Regions from separate parts of the Ancylobacter sp. FA202 genome, predicted to be linked through region 3. Evidence: predicted binding sites of a transcription regulator. Region 3 holds the regulator's gene; each other region holds the start of a gene.
What was found. The regulator PhoB, encoded in region 3, activates phosphate uptake and scavenging genes when phosphate is short. The targets are predictions, from matches to a motif close to TGTCATNNANCTGTCAT.

Region 1 (3,460 bases), 1.1 Mb from region 3:
GCCGGTGAGCCGATGGGCGAGGCTGCGGGCCTGGTCGGCGGCGTTCTGCACCGATTCCAGCCGGACATGGGTGGTGCCGTCTTTTGCGGCGAAGCGGCTGGGATAGGCCACCGCGTCGCCCAGCGCTGATATGGCGGGATCCATGGTGGCCAGATGCGCGTCGACGACGATGCCGTTCGCCACCTCCAGCCCGGCGGCGGCGGCCAGTTCGACATTCGGCACCACGCCGATGCCGACCAGCACGAAATCCGCCGGGTGCACCGTGCCATCACCGGTGGCGACGCCGGTGACGTGCCCGCCCTCGCCTTCCAGCCCGACCACGCCGGCGCCGAGCACGAGCTTCGTGCCCATGGCAGCGTGGGCGTGGGCGAAAAACGCCGACATCTCGGGCGAGACGGCGCGGGCCAGCACGCGGCCGGCGCCTTCCAGCACCGTCACTTCATGGCCGAGCGCGCGGGCGACGGCGGCGAATTCCAGCCCGATGAAGCCGGCGCCGATCACCACCACGCGGCGGGCGACAGCGAGCTTGCCCTTCAGCGCGTCGGCATCGGCCAGGGTGCGCAGATAGTACACGCCGGCGAGATCATGCCCCGGCACGGGCAGCGGCCGGTTGCGGGCGCCGGTGGCGAGGATGAGATGGGCATAGGGCAGCGCCGTGCCGTCTTCCAGCAGCAGGCGCTGGCCGGGCCGGTCGATGGCGGTGGCGCGGGCGTTGACCAGCTCGATGCGGTGGTCGGCGTAGAAGGCGCCGGCGCGCAGCTCGATCTGCTCGATGCCGGCCTCGCTTTTCATATAGGCCTTGGACAGCGGCGGGCGCTGATAGGGCAGGCCCGGCTCGTCGCCGACAAGCACCAGCCGGCCCGCATAGCCGCAATCGCGCAGCGAGGCGGCGGCCTGGAAACCGCCCTGCCCGGCGCCGAGGATAACGATGCCCGCCTCGCTCATGAAGCCTTCCCCTCCTGCGCGACCAGCCGGTCGCGTTCCGCATAGATCGCCTCGCTCAGCCTTGCCATGAACTCGCGGTCCGGCAGGCCGGGCGGAATGGGCGGCAGATAGGAGACGGTGATGGTGCCCGGCCGGATGGCAAAGCTGCGCGCCGGCCAGAACAGGCCGGCATTGTTGACGACAGGCACAACAGGCAGGTCCAGCGCCTTGTAGAGCAGCAGCACGCCGCGATGGAACTCGGCCCGCTCGTCGACCGCGCGTCGGGTGCCTTCGGGGAAGATCAGCAGGTTGCGCCCATGTTCGCTGGCCTCGCGGCCCTCGCGGAACATCTTCTTCACCGAGGAGGCGCCGCCGGCGCGGTCGATGGCGATCATCGGCGAGCGCTTGAGGAACCAGCCGAACACCGGGATGCGGTACAGCTCTTCCTTCAGCACGATGGCGACATCGGGGATGAGCACGGCGGCGGCGATGGTCTCGAAGGCGGATTGGTGGTTGCCGACATAGAGCGCCGGCTCGGGCGGGCGGTTTTCCTCGCCAATGGTGCGGTAGGAAAGCCCGACGAGGCGCAATATCGCCAGCACCCCGCCGGCCCAGAAGCGCGAAAAGCGGCGGGTGGCGTGCGGCCGGTCGAGCCACGCGAAATAGGGAATGGTCGCGGCGAGCAGCACCGTCCACAGGACGAGCAGCAGGAGGAAAACGGACGAGCGCAGGCGGGCCATGGGCGGGGGGTCTCTGACGGGACGCGCCGGGTCTAGCAGATCGGGCGGGCGGACGGGAGGGGTGCGGGGGAGTCCGTTCCCCGCACACGCCTTCCCCCATGCGCGACGCCCTCCCTTTACGCGCCGTCATCCCCGGGCTTGACCCGGGGATCCACGTCTTCCGCCCGAGCCAAAGGTAAGGCGTGGATGCCCGGGTCGGGCCCGGGCATGACGGTGTGAAGGCGGAGCCCCGGAAGGCGTGGGTGCCCGGGCCGGGCCGGGCATGACGGTGTGACGGCGAGGCCCCGGAAGGCGTGGATGCCCGGGCCACGCCCGGGCATGACGGTGTGAGAGCGGGGCACCGGAAGGCGTGGATGCCCGGGCCGGGCCCGGGCATGACGGTGTGAAGGCGGAGCCGGGGGGATGCCGGCGGCGGTTTCCCCTGGGTCCCGGCGCGGCGCTTCGGCTACGCCTCCGCTGGGCCGGGACACGGGGTGCGCACATCGCCGCAGCGCTCCCGCACGGGGCCGTGACGCGGGGGCGCGACAGGTTCACCCATTGCCGGCCGGCGGTGGGGCGGGTTCCAGCAGGGCGAAGGCGTTGACGTCGAACATGCCGAAATCGGTGATCTTCAGATGCGGAATGACCGGCAGCGGCAAAAACGCCACCTGCAGGAACGGTTCGGCCAGCACCACGCCCAGCGCCTTCGCCGCCGCGCGCAGCGGGATCAGCGCGTCGTGCACCTCCTCGAACGAGGTGTCCGCCATCAGCCCGGCGACGGGCAAAGCGAGCTCGGCCGTCACCTCCCCGCCATCGGCCACCGCGAAGCCGCCGCGCATTTCGATGAGCCGGTTCACCGCCAGCGCCATGTCGGCCTCGTCGACGCCGACCACGGTGATGTTGTGGCTGTCATGGCCGACCGAGGAGGCGATGGCGCCGCGCTTCATGCCGAAGCCATGCACGAAGCCGCGGCCGATATTGCCGTTGCGCCCGTGCCGCTCGACCACGCAGACCTTCACCGCGTCCTTCTCAAGGTCCACCCGCTTCTCGCCATCGAAGACGGCCAGGTCGAGCCGCACATCCTCGGTGATGATGCGGCCCGGTACCACGCCGATAACGCGGGTGGCGCTCTCCGTGGCCGGGATGCGGAAATCCGCCGCCGCGACCTTCCGCGCCTTCACCGAATCCATGCCGACCGGGGCGACATGCCCGCGCGCGGCGAACAGTTCCGGCGTCACCAGCCGGCCGGCGGAGATGACCTGGCGGACCGAGCAGGCTTCCAGATTATCCACCAGCACGATGTCCGCCCGCCTTCCGGGGGCGATGAGGCCGCGATCGGTGAGGCCGAAGGCATTGGCCGCCGACCAGCTCGCCACCCGGTAGACATGGTGCAGCGGCGCGCCATGGCGGATGGCCTCGGCGATCATGTAGTCGAGATGGCCTTCCTCGGCGATGTCCAGCGGGTTGCGGTCATCGGTGCAGAAGGCCAGGAACGCCGAGGTGTCGGCCGAGATCAGCGGAATCAGCGCGTGCAGGTCTTTCGAGACCGAGCCCTCGCGGATGAGCACCGTCATGCCCTTCATCAGCTTCTCGCGCGCCTCCTCCAGCCCCGTCGCCTCATGCTCGGTGCGGATGCCGGCGGCGATGTAGCCATTGAGGTCGCGCCCGCGCAGCAGCGGCGCGTGACCGTCAATATGCCCGTCGGAGAACAGCGACAGCTTGGCCAGGCACCCCTCATCGGCGAACAGCACGCCGGGGAAGTTCATGAATTCGGCGAGGCCGATGCCGGAGCCATGGCCGCGCAGCAGCGCGAGATC
Region 2 (3,460 bases), 1.1 Mb from region 3:
GGTGCGGCCCATGATGAAGAGCTGGCCATTGGCATCGGTGAAGCCGGCATCCGCCGTCTTGTAGTAGCCGGGGTAATCGACGAGGTAGCTCTCGCGAAAGCGCTCGTCCTGCCGCCACAGCGTCGGCAGGCAGCCGGGCGGCAGCGGCAGCTTGATGGCGATGGAGCCCATGCGGTCGGGGCCCACGGGGTGGCCGCCCTCGTCGAGAATGTCGACCTGGTAGCCCGGCATCGGCACGCCCGTTGAGCCGACGCGGATCGGCAGGGCGCCGAGGCCGACCGGGTTGCCGGCGATGGCCCATCCGGTTTCTGTCTGCCACCAGTGATCGACCACCGGCACACCGAGCCGGGCCTTGGCCCATTCCACCGTGTCGGGGTCTGCCCGCTCGCCGGCGAGGAAAAGGGTGCGCAGGCTGGAGCGGTCATAATCGCCCATCAGCCGCCCTTCCGGGTCTTCCTTCTTGATGGCGCGCAGGGCGGTGGGGGCGGTGAACAGCACCGCCACCCGGTATTCTTCGATCACCCGCCAGAAGGCGCCGGCATCCGGCGTGCCCACGGGCTTGCCCTCGTAAAGGACGGTGGTGCAGCCGGCGAGCAGTGGGGCGTAGACGATGTAGGAATGGCCGACCACCCAGCCGATATCGGAGGCCGACCAGTAGACCTCACCCGGGCGCACATCATACAGGCCCTCCATCGACCAGCGCAGTGCCACCATGTAGCCGCCGCTGTCGCGCACCACGCCCTTGGGCTTTCCGGTCGTGCCCGAGGTGTAGAGGACGTAGAGCGGATCGGTGGCTTCCACCGGCACGCACGCCGCCCGCTGGCCGGCGGCGAGGGCGGCTTCGCGCCGTGTGGCCCAGTCATGATCGCGGCCGGGTGCGAGGTTCGCCTCCACCTGCGGGCGCTGGAAGATCAGGCAGGCATCGGGCTTGTGCTTCGCCATGGTTAAGGCGAGGTCGAGCAGCGGCTTATAGTGGACGACACGCGAGGGCTCGATGCCGCAGGAGGCGGAGAGCACGACCTTGGGCTGGGCGTCCTCGATGCGGCTGGCAAGCTCGGCAGCGGCGAAACCGCCGAACACCACCGAATGCACCGCACCGATGCGGGCGCAGGCCAGCATGGCGAACATGGCTTCGGGGATCATCGGCATGTAGATGACGACGCGGTCGCCCTTGCCGACGCCGAGCGCACGCAGCACGCCAGCGAGCACGCTCACCTCGTCTTTCAGCTCGGCATAGGTAATGCTGCGCTTGGCCCCGGCGACCGGGCTGTCATAGAAAATCGCCGGCTGCGCGCCGCGCCCGGCGGCAACATGCCGATCCACCGCATTGTGGCAGACATTGGTGGTCCAGCCGGGAAACCAGCGGCCATAAATGCCCTGCGAGGCATCAAAGGTGCGCTCGCCTTCCGACGTCCAGTCGATGGCGCCGGCGGCTTCGCGCCAGAAGCCTTCGGGGTCGTGAATGGAACGTGCGTGCATGTCGGGGTAGCGGCTGGCGGGACCGGGCATCGCGGGCGTCTCCCTGAGGAACGTTCTTGTCGGGTAGCGTTTTTATTGGCCCGAGATTTCGCCTTTCGCGACGGTCTGGCAAGACGCTGAAATGCTTACGCCCTTCGTCTGGTTTGTCCCGAACAAGACGTCTGGACGCACAAAAGCGAACCGCCGGCAAAATGCCGGCGGCCGGGTCTTGCATCCAATCAATGGAAGGTCGTGAATTCAGGCCGGCACAGCCATAACACGCCGATCCGATGGCATCGATCGGCTCGACGAACAGCCCTCAAACTCGGTGAGACAAAGGCTCGTCCGATCCGCATGTCTCAGCCTGATCGGCACTGGCTCTAGTGCAGCGTCGCGCCCTTGCAGCGGGCGATTTCGTCCTTGAGGATCAGCTTGCGCCGTTTGAGGTCGGCAATGCGGGTGTCGTCCGTCGCGGGGCGGGTAATCTCTTCCCGCAACTGCTTCTCGAGTGCCTGATGGCGACGTTCCAACTCGGCAACATGCGACTGCATGGTCATGGACAGTATCTCCTGTCTTCCGAAGCGAACGTCATCAGTCTGTCACGAGAGGCACGGGCTGTCGATGAAAGGATGTGCTGCACTGCAGCGTGGTAACGGGAGGGGCGGGCTGCCCCGCTGTTGCGGCCGGCGCGCAGGGCGGCGATACTCTTTTCGGACCCCGGCCGTTCCGGGGATGAGTCGGTTTTCGGGTCGGGCGTTTGACACAGATGACGGCGGATGAGGAACGCGAGCTCCTGGCTCACCTCGAGCGCTTGCGGCAGGAGCACCGTGATCTGGATGTCGCGATCCAGGCACTGCAGGATATGCCGGGCAGCGACCAGCTTCAGCTTGCCCGTTTCAAGAAGCGCAAGCTGCAGCTGCGCGACCGCATCGGCTATATCGAGGATCAGATCTGCCCCGACATCATCGCCTGAGCGGCGGGAAGTGCCGGGACGGGGCGCGCGCTGCCGACCCGGAGGGGGCGGCTTTTGCGGGGCGCTCCGACCCGCGATCCCGGCGCGAGGGCTACGCCATCGGCCGGGACCAGCGTCGATCGATCAGAACTGCGTGAGCAGCACGTCGGCGTTGGTCTTGTCTGCCTTGCTCGGCACGTCCTCGACATTGAGGATCAGCACCTCGCCATCGTCGACCAGCATCGAATAGCGCTTGGAGCGCACGCCGAGGCCGGCGCCGGAGGCATCGAAATCGAGGCCGACCGCCTTGGCGAACTCGGCATTGCCGTCCGACAGGAAGACGATCTTGCCATTGGCATTGGACGCCTTTTCCCAGGCTGCCATGACGAAGGGATCGTTCACCGCCGTCACCGCAATGGTGCTCACGCCCTTGGCGAGGATTTCCTCGGCGCGGGCGATGAAGCTCGGCAGGTGGTTCTTGTGGCAGGTGGGCGTGAAGGCGCCGGGAACGGCGAACAGCACGACCTTCTTGTTCTTGAAGAGCTCATCGGTGGATTTCGGCACCGGGCCGTCCTCCGTGGCCACGCGGAAAGTGACGCTGGGGAGCTGGTCGCCAACCTTGATCGTCATGGGTGTTTCCTTCTCTTACGGCGGAAAATGTGGGACCGGAACCCGCCGAGGTACCGTGCAGACCGGCGCCCGCCGCGACAGGCGGGTCCGATCGGACGGTACCATACCGATTTCCCGCGGGGCGGGAAGCGGGTTCAGCGGGCGGAAAGGGGGGCGTCCACCTCGACGGCGCGGTCGCCATCGACGAGGGTGAAGCGCAGACGGGCGGTGGTGACATCCGCGCCCTTGGGAACCCCATCGACCGGCAGCACGAAAACGGTTTGCCCGTCGGCACCGGTTTCGCGCGCCGGCAGCGGCAGCGCCCAGCCCTCGTCCGGCCCCTCGACGAACAGATCAGCCGTGGCGGCGTGGTCGACATGGGTCACGATTCGGAGGACGGCGCCGTCAGAGGCGTGATGCAGCTCGGCCGTGGCGATGCCC
Region 3 (3,460 bases):
GAAGCCGACCCCGTTCCCGATGTCGATCTATGACAACATCGCCTTCGGCGTGCGCCTGCATGAGCGCCTTTCCAAGGCGCAGATGGACGAGCGCGTCGAGTGGTGCCTGCGCAAGGCGGCGATCTGGGAAGAAGCCAAGGACCGGCTGCACACCTCGGCGCTCGGCCTCTCCGGCGGCCAGCAGCAGCGCCTGTGCATCGCCCGCACCATCGCGGTGCGGCCGGAAGTGATCCTGCTCGACGAGCCCACCTCGGCGCTCGACCCGATCTCGACCTCGAAGATCGAAGACCTGATCGACGAACTGAAGCAGGAATTCACCATCGTCATCGTGACGCACAACATGCAGCAGGCGGCGCGCTGCGCCGACATCACCTCGTTCTTCTATCTCGGCGAACTGATCGAGGTCGCCGCCTCGAACGAGATCTTCACCAACCCGCGTGAAGCCCGCACCCGCGACTATATCACCGGCCGCTTCGGCTGAGCCCGCGACGAGAGAGGCCTGCCCCATGACCGAACATATCGTCTCGTCGTTCGACACCGACCTAAAGGAACTCGGCCGCAGTGTGGTGGAGATGGGCGGCCAGTCCGAGCGTCTCGTCGCCGACAGCGTCCAGGCGCTGGTCAAGCGCGACAGCGAGCTCGCCCAGAAGGTGATCGTGCTCGACGGCCCGGTCGATCTGCTGCAGCGGGAGATCGAGGAAAAGGCGGTGCTCATCATCGCCCGCCGCCAGCCGCTGGCTGGCGACCTGCGCGAGATCGTCGCCGCCATGCGGATCGCCAATGATCTGGAGCGCATCGGCGACCTCGCCAAGAACACCGCCAAGCGCGTGCTCGCCCTCACCGGCGAGTTCCACCCGCAGAAGCTGGTGCGCGGCGTCGAGCACATGTCCAACATCGTGCTCGAACAGTTGAAAGTGGTGCTGGACGCCTATGCCACCCGCGACGAGGTGCGGGCGCTGGAAGTCTGGCAGCGCGACGGCGAGGTCGACGTGCTCTACACCTCGCTGTTCCGCGAACTGCTCACCTATATGATGGAAGATCCGCGCAACATCTCGCTGTGCACGCATCTGCTGTTCTGCGCCAAGAACATCGAGCGTATCGGCGACCATGCCACCAATGTCGCGGAAACCATCCATTATCTTGTGACCGGCCAGCTCCTCACCGAAGAGCGGCCCAAGCAGGACACCAGCAGCCTGACCAGCGTCGCGTTCCCGGCCTGACACCCCACGGCCCGCGAACGCTCGGGATCAAGATCATGCCCACCAACATACTGATCGTGGAGGATGAGGAGCCCCTCACCCTCCTGCTCCGCTACAATCTCGAATCCGAAGGCTATTCGGTCGATAATGTCGGGCGGGGCGACGAGGCGGAGACAAGGCTGCGCGAAAGCGTGCCGGACCTTCTGATCCTCGACTGGATGCTGCCGGGCCTTTCCGGCATCGAGCTGTGCCGGCGCCTGCGGGCCCGGCCGGAAACCGAGCGCATGCCCATCCTCATGCTCACCGCCCGCGGCGAGGAGACCGAGCGCGTGCGCGGCCTCGCCACCGGCGCGGACGACTATGTGGTGAAGCCCTTCTCGGTGCCCGAGCTTGTCGCCCGGGTGCGGGCGCTGCTGCGCCGGGCCAAGCCCGAGCACATCTCCACCTTGCTGCGGGCCGGCGACATCGAGCTCGACCGCGAGACCAAGCGCGTGCACCGCGCCGGCCGCGAGCTGCATCTCGGCCCCACCGAGTTCCGGCTGCTGGAATTCCTCATGCAGTCGCCGGGCCGCGTCTATTCGCGCGAGCAGCTGCTCGACGGCGTGTGGGGGCAGGACGTCTATATCGACGAGCGCACGGTCGACGTGCATGTCGGCCGGCTGCGCAAGGCGCTCAACCGCCCCCGCCAGCCCGACCCGATCCGCACCGTGCGCGGTTCCGGCTATTCCTTCAACGAGATGTTCGCCCGCGCACATTGAGCGCGCGCCGATCAGCTTGCATCGCAAGCCGATCGGTTACGTGTTCTCTAGCTGGGGGTTAGAGGGCAGGCGAATCTGCCACGCCGGCTCAGCTCCGGTTGATCGACAGCCCGCCATCGACGAGATGCGCGGTGCCGGACACGAAGGACGAGTCGTCGGAGGCGAGATAGAGCACCGAGCGGGCCAGTTCTTCCGGCGCGGCCACGCGTTTCAGGGCGTGCAGCCCCGTGACGAAGGCCTGTGCCTCCGGCGTGTCGTTCGCTTCCCGGTACATCTCGGTCTCCACCGCGCCGGGCAGGATGGCGTTCACCCGGATGCCCTTCGGGCCGAACTCGGCGGCGAGCGCCTGGGTAAGGCCGACCAGTCCGGATTTCGAGGCGGCATAGGCGGCGAGGCCGGGAAAGGCTGCCGTGTAGCCGACGAAGGTCGACGTGAAGATCACCGAGCCCGCGCCGGTCTTCAGCATCTGCGCGATCTGGTGCTTGGCGCCGAGGAAGGAGCCCGTGAGGTTCACCGCCAGCGTATCCTCCCAGCCCTTGGCCGAAATCTCGGTGCTGGGTCCCTTCTCGCCGAGCGTGCCGGCATTGTTCACGGCGATGTCGAGCCGGCCAAACCGCTCCGCCGCCAATGCCGCGAGCGCCCGATCATACTCCTCCTCGCGCACATCGCCGGCGAGCACAGCCGCTGCGCCGCCCTCGGCGGCAATCTCCGCCGCCAGCGCGTCCAGCTCGCCTTGGCGGCGGGCCCCGAGCACCAGCCTCGCGCCCTCACGGGCGAACAGCACCGCAGCGGCCCGGCCGATGCCGGAACTGGCGCCGGCGATCAGCGCGACCTTGCCCTCAAGACGTCCCATCGCAATTCTCCTCATCATACGGCCGCCCTCGGCGGCGTGTCGGGGAGAAGTATGGCGATAACGCCACGTTCGGATTAGCCTGCGGTGAGCGGAAACCATGTCCGGAATAACCGAACGATGAAACTCGACGGCATCGCCGCTTTCGTCGCCATTGCCGAGGCGGGCTCGATCAGTGAGGCGGCCCGCCGGCTGCGCCTAGCGAAGTCCGTCGTCAGCGACCGTCTGGCGCAGCTTGAACGGCAGCTCGGTGCCAAGCTGGTGCACCGCTCGACGCGCCGACTGACGCTGACGGAGGACGGCCTGATCTTCCTCGAACTGGCCTCGCAGTCGCTTCGCGGCCTGGATGTAGCCGCCGCGACGCTGGCCGAGCGGCGCGGCACGCTTTCCGGCCCGCTGCGCCTATCCGCGCCGGTGACGCTGACGGCGCTACATATCGGGCCGGCGCTTTACCCCTTCCTGCGCCAGCATCCGGAGATCGACCTGACGATCGAGCTCGACGACCGCGTGGTAGATGCGCAGGCCGAAGGCTATGATGGCGTTGTGCGCCACGGGCCGATGCGCGACAGCCGGCTGATGGCCTGGCGCCTCGCCCGCAGCCGGCGGGTGCTGGTTGCCTCGCCCGATTATCTCGAACAGAACGGGCGGCCGGG
Region 4 (3,460 bases), 950 kb from region 3:
GAGAAGATCCGCATGATGTCGCGCCCCACCGCCGGGTCGAGGCTGGCGGCCGGCTCGTCGGCGATCAGCAGGCGCGGGCGGCGGATCAGCGCGCGGGCGATGGCGACGCGCTGGGCCTGCCCGCCGGAAAGCTGGTCGGCGCGGGCGCTCGCCTTGTCGGCGAGGCGCACCTCGGCCAGCACCGCCATCGCCTCCTCGCGCCATTCCTGCCGGGCGAGGGCGTGGTGGAAGGCTCGCCAGCTGCCGGGCAGGCCGAGCTTGCCCTGGATGACATTGGTCAGCACAGATTGCCGCCCGACCAGACCATGATTCTGGAACACGAAGCCGATCTGCCGGCGCAGCCGGGTCAGCTGCGCGGCGCTGGGGGCGGCCATGAAGCGCTCCCCCAGCGTGGTGATCTCGCCATGGGTCGAGGGCAGAAGGCCGATCAGGCATTTGAGCAGGGTCGACTTGCCAGCGCCATTGGAGCCGATCAGTGCCACGCGCTGGTCGGCGCGGATGTCGAGATCGACCCCGGCGAACACCGCCTGGCCGTTGGGATAGGTCTTGGCGAGGCCGCGCGCGCCGATGATCTGCGGGGCGAGGACCGGCGCTACCGACTTCACCAGCGGGCCGATCTCGGGATTGCCGGTGTTGGCCGGGCGCAGACCGGCGAGGGGCGGCACGGGAACGTGCTCGGTCGGAACGCGCTCCATGGCGGCCTCCATCACGAACGAAAAGAAGCGCCGGACGGGAGCGAGGCCCGTCCGGCGCTGGGGTGAGGGGTTCAGTTGATGAAGGAACCGAAATTCTCGATGCCAATGGTGCGGTACATCGAGCGGACATAGTCGTAGTCGCTGTCCTTCACGTCGGTGATGAAGATGCCGCCCTTGAACTTCTGATTGTCCTCGCCCTTGAGCACGGCGTTCATCAGCTCGTTGCCGTGCTTGAGGAAGGCCTCGCGCACCTTCACGAACACCTCTTCGGGAATGTCCTTGCGGGCGACGAGGATGTCGTTGGGCAGGTCGCGGCCACGGGCGACGACGGCGAAGGCGGCGTTGGGGAACGCCTTGCGGATCGAGTTGAGGTGGCCATAGTTCAGGCCGATGGCGGCGATGTCGCCACGGATCAGCGCTTCCGCCGCCACGTTGCGGGAGATGATGACGCCGTCATAATCCTTGCCATACATGATGCCGAAATCGGCCAGCACCTGCGCCGGGCCGAGATGCTGCGAGGTCGAACCGACCGAGCCGAAGGAGACCTTCTTGCCCTTTAGGTCGTCGATGGTGCGGATCGGGCCGTTGGCCAGCACGGCGATCTGCGCGAAATAGTCCGGGCGCTGCCAGGCGACGACGATGCGCGGGTCGCTAAGCTCCTTCATGACCACATATTCGGCCGGGCCGGTGAGCACGAGCTCGACATGGCCGGAATTCATCGCCTCGACGGCGGCGGTGCGGGAGCTGACCGGGATCAGCTCGATATCGAGGCCGGTGAGCTTGGAAAGCTCCTTCTGGAAGCCGCCGAACTCCTGCTGCAGCGCCTCCAGGCCTTCAATGTCGGTGACAGCGAAACGAACCGGTTCGGCCGTCGCCGCGAAGGCCGTCGCCAGGGTAATGGCGAGGGCGGAAACAAGCTTGCGAAACATTTTGTGCCCCTTGCTGTATAGACAGGAACTGTGGACTACGGTTATCTGTATAGACAGCGTATGACGTGTCCATGACAGTGGCTTAGGGGTGCCGAGGCGGATGATGAGTGTGCGGATCGAGAATGGGCGGGCGCTCCGGAGCGGCCAGTGGAGCGACCGGCCGGTGGTGGTGAGTGGTGGGCGCATCGCCGGGGAGGCGCACGACGCCGCTCCCGACCCCGCTCCCGACCCCGCTCCCGAGCGGGTGATCGACGCGCGCGGCCTGCTGGTGCTGCCGGGCATCGTCGACATTCACGGCGACGCCTTCGAGCGTCACATCATGCCCCGCCCGGGCGTGCGCTTCGACATGACGCTCGCTTTGCGCGACACCGACCGCCAGCTGGTGGCGAACGGCGTCACCACCGCTTTTCACGGCGTTACCATCTCCTGGGAGCCGGGCCTGCGCTCGGTGGAAGCCGCGCGCAGCTTCGTCGCCACGCTGCTCGCGTTGCGCGAGGGGCTGGCCTGCGACACCCGGCTGCATCTGCGCTGGGAAACCTTCGCGCTGGAGGCGCTGGAGGAGGTGCGGGAATGGCTGGCGCTCACCCCCGCGCCGATCCTCGCCTTCAACGACCACACGACAGGCTCCGTGCTCAAGGGCACCATCGCCCGCAAGATCGGCCAGATGGCGGAACGTTCCGGTCTCAGCCGCGAGGACTACATGACGCTGCTCGACCGGGTGTGGGGCGCGCGGGACGCGGTGCCCGCTGCCATTGAGAGCCTGGCGGCGAGTGCGCGGGCGAACGGCAATGTGCTGCTCGCCCATGACGAGGATTCGCCGGCCGAGCGCGCGCGGTTTCGGGCGCTGGGCGCGGTGGCCTCCGAATTCCCGATGAACCAGGAGACAGCGCAGGCCGCCCGCGACGCCGGAGAGGACGTAATCCTCGGTGCGCCAAACGTGGTGCGTGGCGGCAGCCATAATGGCGCGCTAAGCGCGACTGAAGCCATCGCCGCCGGGCGCTGCACGGTGCTGACCAGCGATTACCACTACCCCTCGCCGCTCTATGCCGCCTTCACCCTGGCGGCGGGCGACCACGAGGCGCTGGCGCGGCACTGGCCGCTGGTCTCCGCCAATCCCGCCCGCGTCGCCCGGCTCAAGGATCGCGGCAGCCTGGAGGCCGGCCGGCGGGCCGATCTCCTTCTTGTCGATGCCACCGACATGGCGCATCCGGAAGTGGTGGCGACGCTGGTGGCGGGACGAATCGTCTATGCTCGCCGGGCTCTGGAGCGTCGGCCGTCCGCGGGCCTGGCGCAGGCAGCGGAGTGAGGGCGTGAACAGGAGCGTGAAGGCGCAGCCGGGGCCGGCGAACGGCATATCGGGTTTTGACGGGCTGGTCTTCCGCCCGCGCCGCGACGCGCCGATCTGGCAGCAGATCTACGACTATATCCTCTCGCTGATCGACAGCGGCTGGCTCACGCCGGGCGGCCAGCTGCCGGGCGAGGTGCATCTGTCGGAGAAGCTGGGCGTTACCCGCATCACGTTGCGCCGGGCGCTGCAGCAGCTTCAGCAGGAAGGGCACCTCACCTCGCGCAAGGGGGTGGGGGTGTTCGTGCGCAGCCTGCCCTCGGCGCTGGTGGTGCGCGACGGTAGCCGCTTCGCCGAGAGCCTGCGCGCCGACGGCAAGGCCGTGACCACCACGACCACCGTGCTGGAGGAGGAGTTCGCGGATGCCGCCGCCGCCGAGCAGCTGCACCTGGCGATCGGCGCGCCGGTGGTGCGCCTGCGCCGCGTGCGCTCAGCCGATGGCCAGCCGATCTATATCAGCACCAAGGTGTTCCCCGCCGCCCTGCTGCCGG

Region 1: a site for PhoB is predicted at 1,927-1,943, ahead of A3M1_RS0114330 (1-acyl-sn-glycerol-3-phosphate acyltransferase). Genes of this name have one in related genera too.
Region 2: a site for PhoB is predicted at 2,045-2,061, ahead of A3M1_RS25750 (YdcH family protein). Genes of this name have one in related genera too.
Region 4: a site for PhoB is predicted at 1,685-1,701, ahead of A3M1_RS0105105 (alpha-D-ribose 1-methylphosphonate 5-triphosphate diphosphatase). Genes of this name have one in related genera too.

Annotation. Positions count from the first base shown of each region.
Region 1 covers NZ_KB904818.1:3,155,469-3,158,928, reverse strand. The annotation lists gene A3M1_RS0114335 (NAD(P)/FAD-dependent oxidoreductase) at 1-945, opposite strand, end outside; gene A3M1_RS0114330 (1-acyl-sn-glycerol-3-phosphate acyltransferase) at 942-1,664, opposite strand; gene ade (adenine deaminase) at 2,195-3,460, opposite strand, start outside.
Region 2 covers NZ_KB904818.1:956,026-959,485, reverse strand. The annotation lists gene A3M1_RS0104310 (propionyl-CoA synthetase) at 1-1,509, opposite strand, end outside; gene A3M1_RS25750 (YdcH family protein) at 1,839-2,015, opposite strand; gene A3M1_RS0104300 (YdcH family protein) at 2,225-2,431, shown strand; gene A3M1_RS0104295 (peroxiredoxin) at 2,555-3,040, opposite strand; gene A3M1_RS0104290 (protein-disulfide reductase DsbD domain-containing protein) at 3,175-3,460, opposite strand, start outside.
Region 3 covers NZ_KB904818.1:2,085,402-2,088,861, forward strand. The annotation lists gene pstB (phosphate ABC transporter ATP-binding protein PstB) at 1-481, shown strand, start outside; gene phoU (phosphate signaling complex protein PhoU) at 507-1,220, shown strand; gene phoB (phosphate regulon transcriptional regulator PhoB) at 1,256-1,957, shown strand; gene A3M1_RS0109515 (SDR family oxidoreductase) at 2,046-2,810, opposite strand; gene A3M1_RS0109520 (LysR family transcriptional regulator) at 2,928-3,460, shown strand, end outside.
Region 4 covers NZ_KB904818.1:1,130,524-1,133,983, reverse strand. The annotation lists gene A3M1_RS0105115 (phosphonate ABC transporter ATP-binding protein) at 1-695, opposite strand, end outside; gene A3M1_RS0105110 (PhnD/SsuA/transferrin family substrate-binding protein) at 767-1,624, opposite strand; gene A3M1_RS0105105 (alpha-D-ribose 1-methylphosphonate 5-triphosphate diphosphatase) at 1,728-2,930, shown strand; gene phnF (phosphonate metabolism transcriptional regulator PhnF) at 2,935-3,460, shown strand, end outside.